Linked DNA regions of Kordia sp. SMS9. The protein of the gene in region 2 interacts with the protein of the main gene of each other region in a pairwise test. Links are inferred from orthologs where the notes say so. Each region holds a gene or a part of one and is shown on either strand. Other genes may lie near its edges.

Region 1 (7,686 bases), 940 kb from region 2 along the record:
AACAGCCAGGAACTATGTGTAATTAATTTATGCTATTCTATGTAAAATAAGTATATGATTATCAAACTATTACATGGTTTTGTAAACTTAATAATTGCATAAAAACTCCTAAGTATTTAATATATAACTTAGGAGTTTTACTTTTTTTAATTACACATTCTTATTAAAGTTGCATTTCTGGAATATCGCCGTTTACTATCAAATTGCCTTCCGTAGCCTTTTCAATTTCTTCAACACTTACGCCAGGCGCTCTTTCTAATAATATAAAACCATCAGAAGTAATTTCTAAAACGGCTAAATTGGTCACCACTTTCTTTACACAACCAACTCCCGTAAGTGGTAAGGAACATTTTTTCAATAGTTTGGAAGCACCTCTTTTATTGGTGTGCATCATTGCCACAATGATATTTTCTGCAGAAGCGACCAAATCCATTGCGCCGCCCATTCCTTTGACCATTTTCCCTGGAATTTTCCAATTGGCAATATCTCCGTTCTCCGCAACTTCCATGGCGCCCAAAATTGTTAAATCGACATGTTTGCCTCGAATCATAGAGAAACTCGTAGCGGAGTCAAAAAAACTAGCGCCTGGCAAGGTGGTAATGGTTTGTTTTCCTGCATTGATAATATCGGCATCTTCTTCTCCTTCAAAAGGAAAAGGTCCCATTCCGAGCACGCCGTTTTCACTTTGAAATTCTACTTCTATATCATCTCTTACAAAATTAGCCACCAACGTAGGAATTCCGATTCCTAAGTTTACATAGTATCCATCTCTTACTTCTTTTGCAATTCGTTTTGCGATTCCGTTTTTGTCTAACATCTTTTTATTTGATTTGAAAATGTGTCGATTTGAAAATTTGATAATGCAACTCTTTTCCGTTGTATATTTTGTTCAACTTTAGAAACGCTGCTCTATCAAACTAAATATTTTGACTCTTTTTTATTCTTTTTTGTTTGAAAATGTGTCGATTTGAAAATTTGATAATGCGATTCTTTTCCGTTGTATACTTTGTTCAACTTTAGAAACGCTGCTCTATCAAACTAAATATTTTGACTCTTTTTTTATTCTTTTTTGTTTGAAAATGTGTCGATTTGAAAATTTGATAATGCGATTCTTTTCCGTTGTATACTTTGTTCAACTTTAGAAACGCTGCTCTATCAAACTAAATATTTTGACTCTTTTTTATTCTTTTTTTGTTTGAAAATATGTCGATTTGAAAATTTGATAATGCAACTCTTTTCCGTTCTATATTTTGTTCAACTTTAGAAACGCTGCTCTATCAAACTAAATATTTTGACTCTTTTTATTCTTTTTTTGTTTGAAAATGTATTGATTTGAAATTAGATACTACTTTATTTTAACAACGCTCATGTTCATCTTCGTTTAGCGGTTGCTATGATTTTACTTATTATTTTTATGATGGATGTCAAATCTGAAAATAGTTTTTTTGTCGGATTTGGATAAAACTCTGATTTCTCACATAATAACAACCAATATTCCAATTCGTCTGCTTCTTTCGCAGAAATCTTAAACTTATGAATAAAATCTGCTTTACTTTCTGCATTTTGCGCTTCTCTTATGTTCGCTCCTATGGACGTTCCACTTCTAAAAATTTGAGAACTCATTTCGTATTTATGCAAACTCCTTAATTCTTCAGAGAACTTAATAACTTGAAGAGAAAATTCAAAAGTTAGTTGTACAATTACGTTGTCCTTGTCGTTTCTCATTTAACTATTCTTTGATTCATCATTTTCAAATTAAACCATCTTCAAATCATCAAATCAATAACTGCATCTCGCTGGTTGTACAATTACCTTATGCTTGTCATTTCTCATCCAACTGTCCATGATACATCATTTTCAAATTAAACCATCTTCAAATCATCAAATTAATAACTGCATCTCGCTTGGTTGTAAAATTACCTTATACCTGTCATTTCTCATCAAACTGTTCTTTGATACATCATTTTCAAATTAAACCATCTTCAAATCATCAAATTAATAACTGCATCTCGCTGGTTGTACAATTACCTTATACCTGTCATTTCTCATCCAACTGTTCTTTGATACATCATTTTCAAATTAAACCATCTTCAAATCATCAAATTAACGACTGCGTACGGTGCGTTGCTCTATTCTTTTTTCATAATGCGCTCCTTGAAAAATACGTTGTACAAAAATCCCAGGAATGTGTATTTGATTCGGATCTAATTCGCCCGCAGGCACCAATTCTTCTACCTCAGCCACCGTAATTTTGGCGGCGCCACACATACACGGATTAAAGTTGCGTGCAGTTCCTTTGAAGATTAAGTTTCCAGCTTCGTCACCTTTCCAAGCTTTTACAAACGCAAAATCGGCTTCGTAGGCTTTTTCTAAAATGTACATTTTTCCGTTAAATTCTCTGGATTCTTTTCCTTCAGCAACTTCGGTTCCATAACCTGCTGGTGTATAAAATGCAGGAAATCCTGCCTGTGCAGCTCTACATTTTTCGGCAAGCGTTCCTTGTGGTGTGAGTTCTACTTCCAATTCGCCCGACAACATTTGACGTTCAAATTCGTCGTTTTCACCCACATACGAAGAAATCATTTTTTTTATTTGTCGTCCTTGCAATAATAATCCAAGTCCAAAATCGTCCACACCTGCATTATTTGAGATGCACGTTAAATTTGTAACACCAAGTTGTACCAATTCGGCAATGGCATTTTCGGGAATTCCGCACAATCCAAAACCGCCAAGCATCAACGTCATATTATCAGTAACGCCTGCAACGGCTTTTTGCACAGAATGTATCTTTTTGTTAATCATCAATCAATAGTTTGATTGAAAATTACGAAATTTTTAAAAGATGTTTTGAATTTTTAGGAATAATTTAATCTGAGTTTAAGCCAAATTCTATAATAAGCTTTGTAATGAAGGTTAGAACTATAATGAGAAATCTATTTTTTTCTATTGTCTTCAACAACTCTAAATTTAGTAGCAAGTTTTAACTCATTTCCATTGGGTTCTATTTGAAAAATATAGGTTCCAGCCAAATGATCAATTCCATTTTCCACAATATTTTTGATTTCGAGCAAATCGGTTTTAATGACATTATCAATTTCGCTTCTTTCTAAACGAATTGATTGTCCGTTGATTTTATAATTACCGTAAACATACGTGCTAAATCCTATTGCTTGGTTATCAAAAATATAGGTTCCATCCTCTTTGAAGTCAATACTTGTTCCATTAAAATCTCCATCATAATACGCACGAACTAAAGTCTGCTTGTTGAATTCGGCGTTATTTTTCCAGTTCAATCCTGCAATTACTGCTATAAAAGCTATTCCTATACTTGGTATCATTAAAAAACGACTGTTCTTAGTCGATTTATATGCTCGAATATCTTTATAAACAGCCCAAATCCAATATGTACTACCAAAAAATGCTATTGTACCAAATATGATTCCATCAAATACAAAAAAAGAAAATTTGAACTGATAAACTTGATACATTAGAAAGATTCCAATTCCTAAAATCACAATCAATCTTATGAGCTGATTTTTATCTTTCATATACTTTTGCCAAGTGCTGAGTAATGCCCAACAGGAATTCTTTTAATCAAAAATCAATTCCTTCCAATTTATCATTAGGATCTTCTTTGGTATCGTCTTTAGTGGTCGTAACTTTGTCACAATCCACTCTGATCGTCATATCTTCTTCGTCAGGTTTTGGGAATTTGTCTGCCGAAACAGATAACGAAGTATCTGCATAGCATTTCTTCATAAATAATCCCCAAATTGGCAATGCCATGGAAGCTCCTTGTCCGTAGGTTGTGCTCGCAAAGCGAATTTGACGATCTTCGCCTCCAACCCAAGCTCCAGAAATTAAATTAGGTACCATTCCAATAAACCAACCATCACTGTTGTTTTGTGTGGTTCCTGTTTTTCCTGCGATTGGATTTTTGAATTGGTATGGATACCCTGTCATGATATCTTTGTATACATGGTTTCTTTCCATTCCCTTGTGGCGCAATCTTTTTCCCGAACCATTTGTGGTAACACCTTCCATCAAGTTGACAACGGTATACGCAACTTCTTCACTCAATACATCTTTGGTTTCTGGCACAAATTCGTAAAGAATGGTTCCGTTTTTATCTTCAATTCGTGTCACAATTACGGGTTTTACGTACACCCCTTTATTGACAAAAGTTCCGTACGCACCCAACATTTCGTAGAGTGAAATATCTGGTGTTCCTAAAGCAATGGATGGTGCTTCTGGTATTTCAGATTCTACACCCAATCGCTGTGCTAAAGAGCGCACATTGGCTGGACCTACTTTGTCCATTAAACGCGCTGTCACTGTATTTACCGAGCTTCCCAACGCACCTTTCAGCGTTCGCATGCCTTCGTATTTTCCATCGGAGTTTTTTGGACACCAAGGTTCTAACAAACCGTATTTGCCTTCTTCAATACAAAACGGTCCGTTTGGCATAGAATCGCAAGGTGATAAGTGCAATTGATCAATCGCGGTAGCGTATACAAAAGGCTTAAATGTAGAACCAATTTGACGCTTTCCTTGTTTGACCATGTCATATTTAAAGTTTCTATAATTGATACCGCCAACCCACGCTTTTACTTTTCCTGATTGTGGTTCTAACGACATAAAACTTGCACGCAAAAAGAATTTTGAATACTTGATAGAATCACGCGGCGTCATAATGGTGTCGATGCGATTGTTTTTGTGTGTCCATGAAAAAACGGTCATCGGTGTTTTTCGATCAAAAGAAGCTATGATGTCTTTTTCTGATTTTCCTTCTGATTCCATGATGCGCCAACGTTCGGATTGTCGTATGGCTCTTTCTAAAGCGAAATCAATAGATTTTTGCTCAACATCTTTGGCAAATGGTGCATTTTTATTCCGTTTTTTCGTGTTTTGATGGTAGAATTCTGCTTGCAGTTTTTTCATGTGCTCTTCCACAGATTCTTCTGCATATTTTTGCATGCGCGAATCAATCGTCGTATAAATTTTTAATCCGTCGAGATAAATATTGTACTTATCACCTTTGGCATTTTTAGGATTTTCTTTGATCCATTTCTTCAAAAATCCTTTTAAGTGTTCTCTAAAATACGTTCCTAAACCTTCATTATGCGATTCTGGATTGTAATCTATGACCAATGGTAATTCTTGCAATGAGTCTTTTACTGCTTCGGTAATGTAATCGTATTTATACATTTGCCCAAGCACTACATTTCGTCGAGCTTTTACGCGTTCTGGTCTTTTTCTTGGATTAAATAAAGAAGAGTTTACAAACATGCCTACCAACATTGCCGATTCTTCTATTTTCAATTCTTTCGGCTCTTTCCCAAAGTAAATTCGCGCCGCAGAGCGAATTCCATCGGCGTTGTTTCCAAAATCGTAAATATTGAAATACATCGCAATGATTTCTTCTTTGGTGTATTGGCGTTCTAAGCGTGTCGCAATGACCCATTCTTTGATTTTCTGTATCCCAGCTTCGAATAAATTTCTCGATCGGACACCTACAAATAATTGTCGTGCCAACTGTTGCGAAATGGTACTCGCTCCACCTTTGCTTCCTAAGTATGCAAATGCTCTCACAGTTCCGCGTACATCAATTCCGGAATGATCGTGAAAACGCGCATCTTCTGTCGCAATGAGTGCGTTGACCAAATCTTTTGGTAGTTCTTTGTAATTAACAGGTGTTCTGTTATCTTTTAGATAGTATTTTCCTAATATTTTTCCGTCGGCAGAAATCACCTGTGATGCTAAGTTTGTTTGTGGATTTTCTAAGATTTCAAACGAAGGCATATCACCCAAAGCTCCCCAAGAAGCTAATAAAAATAATAAGATGATACTGGAAATTCCTCCTGCGAAGACAATCCAAAACCACTTGACGAATTTTCTAAATTTGGTAGGTTTTTGTTTTTTGTTGTTGACCTGCTTTTTTGCCATTTTAATACGTTGTTTGCACTATTTTTTTTCGATTCTAAAGCCAACCTCTGTAATTCCTTGTAAGCTCTGGATTCCTTGAGGCTCATTAATTTTTCGCATGGCTTGTTGTATGCTTACTTCATACGTTCCTTCAAACGGAAAACGTACGTTTGGTTTGTATGAAAGTTTACTTTCTTTGGTCGTCATACCTGTACCAAGCCATTCTCCATTTGGTTTTGCCATTTCGTACGCTAAGGTATCTTTGACAACATTTCCATTTGGAAAGTTCATGTTGACAATGAGAAACAAGTTACGAAATTCATATTCGTTGGTGTTTCTCACATTGATAAACAAATTGTATTTGTGTATCGTGTCTGGCTGTTGGAATTTGAATGTCAGAGGCGTGTCTTTGTCCCAAGAGTTTCCTGTAGAAACATATTGGTCATACACACGGTTGCCATCACAAGAAATGAGTAGGATACTAAGAATAGCTATAAAAAATGCGCTTTTAGTTAGGCTTTGCATTTTTGTTCGATTTTTTACGTCTGTTGTTATTCTTGTTACCGGTGTTTTTTGGTCCTCTCGCATTTTCAGTAGTCGCTTTATTGCGATTGTTGTTTTTGTTTCGAGGATTGTTTTTTCCACCTGTATTGCCTTTTTTAGGAGCGGTTCCTGCTTTCTTTTGGTTGTTGTTGGTATTTTTTGCAGTTGCGCCTGTTTTGGTATTGTTGTTTCTACGCTTTTTCTTGTGTTGTGCGCCTCTTCTTTTTCGGTTTCGAGTGGGTTTTTTATCAAATCGTGTAAGGCTGTCTTGTCCTACAACGTTTTCAAAGTTTGTTTTAGTATTTTCATCTTCTTCAATAAGTTCTAAAGCATATTCTTCTAAACTTATGACTTTTTCTTTTTTCGCATTTAGCGCGATGATTTCATTGGCTTGATCGGTAGTGAGTTTATGCCAATTCATCCATTCACCTTCATACGCGTACCATATATGTCCTTTAAAGATATCTGTTTTTTGGCAAACGGCAATTCCTTTTTCTGTGTATAATTTTACATCACTTTTTGGAAATTGTTGCAAGGCTTCTAAATAGGCATCTAATTCAAAATTGAGACAACATTTAAGTTTTCCGCATTGTCCTGCCAATTTTTGAGGATTCAACGAAAGTTGCTGATATCTGGCGGCAGCCGTATTTACAGAACGAAAATCGGTCAACCATGTAGAACAACACAATTCGCGTCCACAAGAGCCAATTCCGCCCAAGCGAGCTGCTTCTTGACGGAAACCTATTTGGCGCATTTCTATACGAATGCTAAAGGCTTTTGCCATGTCTTTAATAAGCTGACGAAAGTCTACACGATCTTCCGCAGTATAATAAAACGTTGCTTTGGAGGCATCTCCTTGAAATTCTACATCTGAGATTTTCATTTGCAAACCAAGGGCAATTGCCAATTCGCGCGAACGCTTTTTGATTTCTTCTTCTCTATCGCGCGAACGCGACCAAACATCAATATCTTTTTGAGAAGCTTTTCGGTATACTTTTTTGATTTCTTCACTTTCAGGACTTACTTTTTTCTTGCGCATTTGCACACGTACCAATTCGCCTGTAAGCGTTACAATACCTACATCGTGTCCAGGAGACGCTTCTGTAGCTACAATATCACCAATACTTAGGGTTAAGTTTTCTGTATTTCTATAAAAATGTTTTCTACTGTTTTTAAAGCGCACTTCTACACAATCAAAGGGTTTTTGATTGCTAGGCA
Region 2 (7,677 bases):
CCAACCGATTCGCAGTTAGAAGATTTACTATTCGCTTCTAAAATTTGCAAACACACAAAATCAAACACAATTGTTTTGGTAAAAAACAAACAATTATGTGCAAGTGGAACAGGACAAACTAGTAGAGTTGATGCGTTAAATCAATCTATTGTAAAAGCTACTAGTTTTAAATTTGATTTAAATGGTGCAGTCATGGCAAGTGATGCTTTCTTTCCATTTCCAGACTGTGTAGAAATTGCCGGAAACGCAGGAATCAAAGCTGTAATTCAGCCTGGCGGATCTATAAAAGACCAATTGAGCATCGATTATTGCAATACAGCAGATATTGCAATGGTATTTACAGGCACAAGACACTTTAAACACTAAAATTTTTGTACCTTTAAAAGTCAACACGAACTGAATAACAAAACACATATTAATAGCAGACACAACACATGGGATTTTTTGATTTCTTAACAGAGGAAATAGCGATAGATTTAGGAACTGCAAACACGTTAATCATTCACAATGATAAAGTGGTTGTTGACAGTCCATCAATTGTCGCCAGGGACCGAATCACCAACAAAATCATTGCTGTCGGTCAAGAAGCTGCGCGTATGCAGGGAAAAACTCATGAGAACATTAAAACGATTCGTCCGTTAAAAGATGGCGTTATTGCCGATTTTGATGCGTCTGAAAAAATGATCAGTCTGTTCATAAAAAATATTCCAGCACTCAAAAAGAAACTATTTCCACCTTCGTTGCGAATGGTAATTTGCATTCCTTCAGGAATCACAGAAGTGGAAATGCGCGCCGTAAAAGAATCGGCAGAGCGTGTCAATGGAAAAGAAGTATATCTGATACACGAACCAATGGCTGCGGCTATTGGTATCGGCGTCGATATCATGCAACCCAAAGGAAATATGATTGTCGACATTGGTGGTGGAACTACGGAAATTGCGGTGATCGCTTTGGGCGGAATTGTCTGTGACAAATCGGTAAAAGTGGCTGGTGATGTATTTACTAACGACATTGTATACTACATGCGTACGCAACACAACTTATATGTGGGAGAACGTACGGCAGAAAAAATCAAAATTCAAATTGGAGCAGCCACGGAAGATTTAGAAGTTCCGCCAGAAGAAATGTCGGTACAAGGACGTGACTTGTTAACAGGAAAACCAAAACAGGTACAAATTTCCTATCGTGAAGTTGCCAAAGCCTTAGACAAATCTATCTTACGAATTGAAGATGCCGTGATGGAAACCTTATCGCAAACACCTCCAGAATTGGCAGCCGATATTTACAACACAGGAATCTATTTGGCTGGTGGTGGCTCTATGTTACGTGGTTTAGACAAGCGTTTATCGCAAAAAACAGATTTACCTGTATACATTGCAGAAGATCCATTGCGTGCCGTAGTTCGCGGAACAGGAATTACCCTGAAAAATCTAAGTAAATTCAAAAGTGTATTAATTGGGAAGAAGAACTAGGTAGCACATGCAACATATCATTAACTTTCTAATCAAGAATAAAAATTTTATTCTGTTTTTAGTGTTGCTATCGATTTCGTTGCTCTTTACGGTGCAATCGCATTCCTATCATAAAAGTAAATTTATCAACTCTGCCAATTGGCTTTCAGGTGGTATCTATGAAGGCGCCAATGGTGTTTCTTCGTATTTCAACCTAAAATCTGAAAATGAACGTTTGGTTGAAGAAAATCGGCAACTCAAAAACATTCTGTACAACAAAAAAGATAGTGTAAATTCCATTGAGTTTATCGACAGTATTTCTTTTCCAACCGATTATCTATTTCGTGGAGCAAGCATTACTAAAAACAGCTATTCCAACACTAATAACATCTTACTAATCAACAAAGGAAACAACGACAGTATTGCCACCGATATGGGCGTTGTAAATGCAAAAGGCATCATCGGAATTGTAGATCGCGTTAGTGGAAATCATGCTACTGTCATCAGCATTTTAAATGTAGATAACTCAAAAATTAATGCACAACTCAAAAACACCAATCATTTTGGAACACTTACGTGGGATGGAAAAAATCCAAACGTTGTACAGTTGGAAGACATCGAAAAGCTTGCAAAATTTACTGAAAATGATACAATTGTTACGGGCGGAAACTCTACGTTGTTTCCCAAAGGCATTCCTATTGGAACAGTGAAAAACTTTAAATTGAATACCACTGAAAATTTATACAACATAAACGTGCAATTATTCAACGATATGACCGATTTAGAACACGTCTACGTCATTGAAAATTTACACAGAGAAGAAATTGATAACTTATTAGCTCCTGAAAACTAAATGGGTCCAGTTATTTTTTGGAATAGTCTCCGATTTGTCATCGCGGTTTTAGCGCAAGTATTGATATGCAATCATATTGACTTCTTGGGTTACATCAATCCGTTGGTGTACATCTACTTTATCTTTCTATTTCCGCTCAACGCCAACCGAAGTGCCTTTTTAATCATTGCTTTTTTATTAGGATTGACCGTAGATATGTTCTCAGATACAGGCGGCGCGCATGCTGCTGCGTGTGTCATTATTGCATACATTCGTCCGTTTGTATTGCGCTTTGCGTTTGGAGTGAGTTATGAGCATCAATCAATAAAACTTGAAAATACAGCCGTCGGACAGCGCTTTGTATACATTCTCATTTTGACCTTTATTCATCACTTTTTCTTTTTCTTATTAGAAATTTTTAACATATCTTCTATCCTAATCATCCTAAGAAATACAGCTTTCTTTAGTATCTTTACTATCCTAATCATCACACTATCAATAACTTTATTTAGTCGAAAAAATTCATGAGGAAACTGTTGTTATACCTTATTGTAATCTCTGTTGGACTCATCTATACAGGACGTCTCTCCTATTTGCAATTATTCAATGATGTAGAAGTTGCCACTAATTTCTTAAATGATAGTGCTATCAAAACAGAATATACCTATCCTGAACGCGGTTATGTATACGATAGAAACGGAACATTGCTCGTTGCCAACCAACCGTCGTATGATGTCATGGTCATTCCACGCGAGGTGAAAGAATTCAACAAAGCGGAATTTTGCAAACTATTGCGCATTACGGAAGAAGAATTCGCCACAAAATTAGAAAAAGCTAAAAAACACTCTTGGCGTGTTCCATCGGTGTTTGTCGCACAAATGGCAAAGCGCGATTACGCATATCTTCAAGAAAAAATGCATCGTTTTAAAGGTTTTTACATTCAAAAACGTTCCATTCGTAACTACCAAACCGATCACGGCGCCAATGTGTTAGGGTTTATCAGCGAAGTAGACGATCGTGATTTAAAAAAGAATCCATATTACCAATCTGGCGAATTGATTGGTCGTACAGGCATTGAAAAGTCGTATGAAAACGAATTGCGCGGCGTCAAAGGTGTGAAGCGCATTCAAAAAGACATCCACAACAAGGTGATTGGTTCTTATGAAAATGGGCGTTTAGACACACTTCCCGTGAACGGAAAAGACATTCAAATCACGCTTGACGCGAAATTACAAGCATACGGCGAACAATTAATGGTTAACAAACGCGGCGGCATTGTCGCAATTGAACCTTCTTCGGGAGAAATATTAGCCTTGGTTTCTGCACCAAGTTACGATCCTGATCTGTTGGTTGGTCGTCAACGTTCCAAGAATTACAGTGCCATGCATTATGATTCTATCAGAAAACCAATGTATGACAGAGGTTTGTTAGCACAATACGCGCCTGGTTCGCCATTTAAAACCTTAAATGCATTAGTAGCACTGCAAGAAGGTGTGATTACGACACAAACAACCTACACGTGTCGTAGTGGCTATTATTACGGCAGAAGCGGACGAAAAATGGGCTGTCACTGTGGAAGCGGAAAGCGAAATGTAATCAATGGAGTAGCAAAATCCTGTAATGCGTACTTTGCCAATGCATATCGACAAATCATCAGCAAATACGATTCGCCACGAGAAGGCATGAATGTTTGGAGTGATCATATCAAAAGTTTTGGTTTGGGCGACTATTTTGGCAATGACTTATCTACAGGACGTAAAGGACGCATTCCGACAGGAGATTATTATACAAACAATTATTTTAAGCATGACAAATGGCACGTTCTCAACACTATTTCCAATGCTATTGGACAAGGACAAGTAGAATTGACGCCGATTCAATTGGCAAATATGACCGCAGCAATTGCCAACAGAGGACATTATTTTACGCCACACATCATCAAAAAAATTAATGGAGTATCTATAAATAATCCACATTTTACGGAACCAAAACACACAACTATTGACAAGCAACATTTTGAACCTGTGATTCAAGGAATGCACGATGTATTCAGTATGAAAAAAGGTGGAACCGCTCGTTGGCTAAATGTTCCTGGAATTGAAATTTGTGGAAAAACAGGAACGGCAGAAAACTTTATCAAAATTGATGGCGAACGAACACAACTGACCGATCATTCAATTTTTGTGGCGTTTGCTCCAAAAGATAATCCTAAGATTGCCATTGCGGTTTTTGTAGAAAACGGTTATTATGGAGCGCGTTGGGCAGGAAAAATTTCTAGCTTAATGATTGAGCAATATCTCAAAGGCGAAATTAGCTTGAAAGCTATGGAAAAGTTAGTCTTAGAGAAGAGTTTGGAAGAAGAATATGCAAAGCCACTAAGTGGAGAACCATTTACCATCAATGAGTAGAGAAGTAAAATTTGTCAAAAAAATAGACTGGCTTTCCATATTGCTGTACTTTTTGTTGGTCGGAATTGGTTGGATTAATATCTACTCCGCTTCTGTGACCGAAAGTGCTAACGGACTTTTGGATATGAATCAGTTATACGGAAAACAATTGTTTTTTATTGGCACAAGTCTCGTTTTAATTCTGCTCATCCTTTCCATAGAAGCCAAGTTTTACGAACGATTTTCTAGTATTATTTATGTCATTGCTTTACTAAGCCTGCTCGGTTTGATGATACTTGGTAAAAATATCAATGGCGCCACTTCTTGGTATGCCATAGGAAGTTTTACACTACAACCTTCTGAATTTGCCAAAGCTGCCACCGTACTTGCCTTAGCGAAGTTTCTGAGTGATATTCAAACGAATATCAACATCTTTAAGCATCAATTATTTGCCTTTGCTATTATTTTATTGCCGCCTATGCTCATCATGCTACAACCTGATGCAGGAAGTGCCATGGTGTATATGGCGTTCTTTTTTGTATTGTATCGCGAAGGTTTGCCTGCTATTTATTTGTGGATTGGCTTTTTGCTGGTGCTACTCTTTGTGGTCACCTTAAAACTAGGATATATTTATACCATTATTGGAACCGCTGTTTTAGGACTTGCCTGTATATTTTTCTTTTTCAAGAAGAAACTAAAGCGAGAACGCAAAACAACGCTGGCATTGACCTCTTTGGTTGCCGCAATCGGTTTTATTTTGGTGGTAAACTATATCTTTTACAATGTATTTCAGCAACACCACCGCGATCGTTTTACCTTGGTGTTAGGCTTGGAAAAAGATCCTGTAAAGCTTGAAAAGATGCGAAAAACCTTTGGCTTTAACACCAATCAATCAGAAATTGCCATTAGTTCGGGTGGTTTTTCTGGAAAAGGCTGGCAAAAAGGAACGCGTACACGAGGTGATTTTGTCCCTGAACAAGACACTGACTATATTTTTACAACCGTTGGTGAAGAATGGGGATTTTTAGGAAGTTCGGTTGTCATCTTTTTATTTGTCTTTCTATTATTACGAATTCTGCACAGAGCCGAACAGCAAAAAAACAAATTTAGCCGCGTATATGGTTATAGTGTTGCTGCGATTTTGTTTTTTCACTTTGCCATCAATATTGGAATGGTGATTGGCTTATTTCCAACGGTTGGAATTCCGCTGCCATTCTTTAGTTATGGTGGTTCAGGACTTTGGGGTTTTACCATTTTACTCTTTATTTTTATTAAGTTGGATGCGAATCGGATTAATGAGTGGTAAGTTTTAAAAAAATATTCTTATGAAATTATTAATTACAGGTATTACCGCGCTCCTATTTCTATCATGTGAAAGCATTCCAAAACAACCAGAGGACATTATCGAAGATTTCATTGTGAAAATTTTTAAGAGCGATTCATACACAATTGAAGATATAGAAGCCTTTATGATTCCTGAATACTTTCAAAAGAAGAATACTTTATCTGAAAAAAACTTAGATATACATCTTTCCTTCATGAGAGAGATCACAAATAGAATGAAGGTATTTCTTAAAGAGAATAATTTTGAATATAAAATTATACCAAAAAATTCTACTGAAAGTAAAAACTATAAAAACATTGTTTACAGTCGAAATGGCTCCGTATTTTTAATGACCTGTAATGACGAACATGTTGCTACTTTTATTATTGAAGACAAAAAACTATATGCATACTATGTAGACATTTATCTTTCTGATAAGAAAAATTATGTTCCTTATTTTTTCTTTGAGAAGAATTAATGCGTAAATAAGTAATAAAACGTAGAAATGATTACTGTAAGCTTATCATTTTATAAAACAGCCAATACGATTTCTTAAAATTAGCTTTTCATAGAATATTCTTCAAAAATACTTTCTATCTTTAGTGAGTAAAAAAGCAGTTTTAATTTCCCCTACCAAAATTAAAAATATTTGAATGGAACATATCATACTTTCTTTACTAACCAATAATGGGTATTTACATGTGGATCGTGAGTTGTTAAACCTACAATTATTATCGCATCCTGAGTATCCAAGTTTAAAATCTATTACAGATACGCTCGATTATTTTGAGATTGAAAATTTAGCCGCCACAGTTCCAAAAGAAGCTTTAGACCAAATGCCAGCATCATTTTTAGCATTGGCAAAAGGCGAAAATGGCGATGAAGTCGTATTGGTAGAAAAGAAACGCAATGGCATTCACGTTACAAATCCGGAAGAAAAGAAAGAGAAACTTACTGAAGCTGCATTTTCTGAACGTTGGACAGGAACGATTGTCGCGGTAGAAGAGCAAGAAAAAGCAAGTGGCATACAATCCATTCAACAAGCACTTCCCTATTTTGTGGTGGCAGCCGTAGCTTCCGCGAATGTGATTTTGAATTTTAGTATTTCGTACTTGTTATATACTTCGCTCACCTTAGTTGGTTTGTACATTAGCATTTTAATTATCCGAGAAGATTTAGGTATTAAAAGTAAAGCAGTTGCCAAAGTGTGTGGTGCCATTTCTAAAACGAGCACCTGTGGCGAAGTCATCAATACCGAAGGCAATAAAATCTTTGGAATTATTTCTTTAAGCGATGCTTCGTTTGTGTTTTTTGCAGGTTTATTTTTGATTTTATCTTCCATCGGATTTCACCAAGCAACCTTACTAGGTTTGTCGTTAGCAGGAATTCCTGTGGTGATTTATGCCTTGTACAGACAAGGAGTTGTGTTGAAAAAATGGTGTGCTTTGTGTTTGTTAATTGCTGGAATTTTGATACTTCAAACAGCTTTATTATTGGCAACCTTTAATTTTTATTGGTATTTCTTTACGCCATACATTGTGAAACTCGTGAGCATCTTTGCACTTTTATATATTGGTTGGATGTATTGCAAATCGTATTGGGAAAGTCATGAAAAATTGGCAACTACCGAAACTGACTTTTTAAAGTTTAAGCGAAATCCTCAACTGTTTAAAACCCTATTAG

The links. The genes of interacting proteins can lie anywhere in the genome.
Region 1: the proteins of mrdA (region 2) and KORDIASMS9_RS06270 interact in binary tests that used the Escherichia coli proteins (3 or more experiments, as listed by UniProt). The link is inferred for Kordia sp. SMS9 from one-to-one orthologs.

The regions. Positions count from the first base shown.
Region 1 is NZ_CP031153.1:1,432,410-1,440,095, reverse strand. What follows is about bases 3,271-6,279. They hold KORDIASMS9_RS06270 (penicillin-binding protein 1A), read right to left. Parts: upstream 5,947-6,279; coding sequence 3,595-5,946; downstream 3,271-3,594. Other genes in these bases: KORDIASMS9_RS06265 (gliding motility lipoprotein GldH), read right to left, coding at 5,965-6,279; KORDIASMS9_RS06275 (hypothetical protein), read right to left, coding at 3,271-3,338. In the rest of the region: KORDIASMS9_RS06295 (hypothetical protein), read left to right, coding at 1-26; KORDIASMS9_RS06290 (CoA transferase subunit B), read right to left, coding at 164-817; KORDIASMS9_RS06285 (four helix bundle protein), read right to left, coding at 1,372-1,725; KORDIASMS9_RS06280 (CoA transferase subunit A), read right to left, coding at 2,104-2,802; more of KORDIASMS9_RS06275, read right to left, coding at 2,934-3,270; more of KORDIASMS9_RS06265, read right to left, coding at 6,280-6,450; KORDIASMS9_RS06260 (regulatory iron-sulfur-containing complex subunit RicT), read right to left, coding at 6,434-7,686. UniProt on the Escherichia coli protein: Cell wall formation. Synthesis of cross-linked peptidoglycan from the lipid intermediates.
Region 2 is NZ_CP031153.1:496,173-503,849, forward strand. What follows is about bases 2,250-5,249. They hold mrdA (penicillin-binding protein 2), read left to right. Parts: upstream 2,250-2,807; coding sequence 2,808-4,691; downstream 4,692-5,249. Other genes in these bases: mreC (rod shape-determining protein MreC), read left to right, coding at 2,250-2,304; KORDIASMS9_RS02250 (rod shape-determining protein MreD), read left to right, coding at 2,305-2,811; rodA (rod shape-determining protein RodA), read left to right, coding at 4,684-5,249. Outside these bases: purH (bifunctional phosphoribosylaminoimidazolecarboxamide formyltransferase/IMP cyclohydrolase), read left to right, coding at 1-366; KORDIASMS9_RS02240 (rod shape-determining protein), read left to right, coding at 435-1,472; more of mreC, read left to right, coding at 1,480-2,249; more of rodA, read left to right, coding at 5,250-5,976; KORDIASMS9_RS02265 (hypothetical protein), read left to right, coding at 5,996-6,472; KORDIASMS9_RS02270 (vitamin K epoxide reductase family protein), read left to right, coding at 6,648-7,677. UniProt on the Escherichia coli protein: Catalyzes cross-linking of the peptidoglycan cell wall. Responsible for the determination of the rod shape of the cell. Is probably required for lateral peptidoglycan synthesis and maintenance of the correct diameter during lateral and centripetal growth.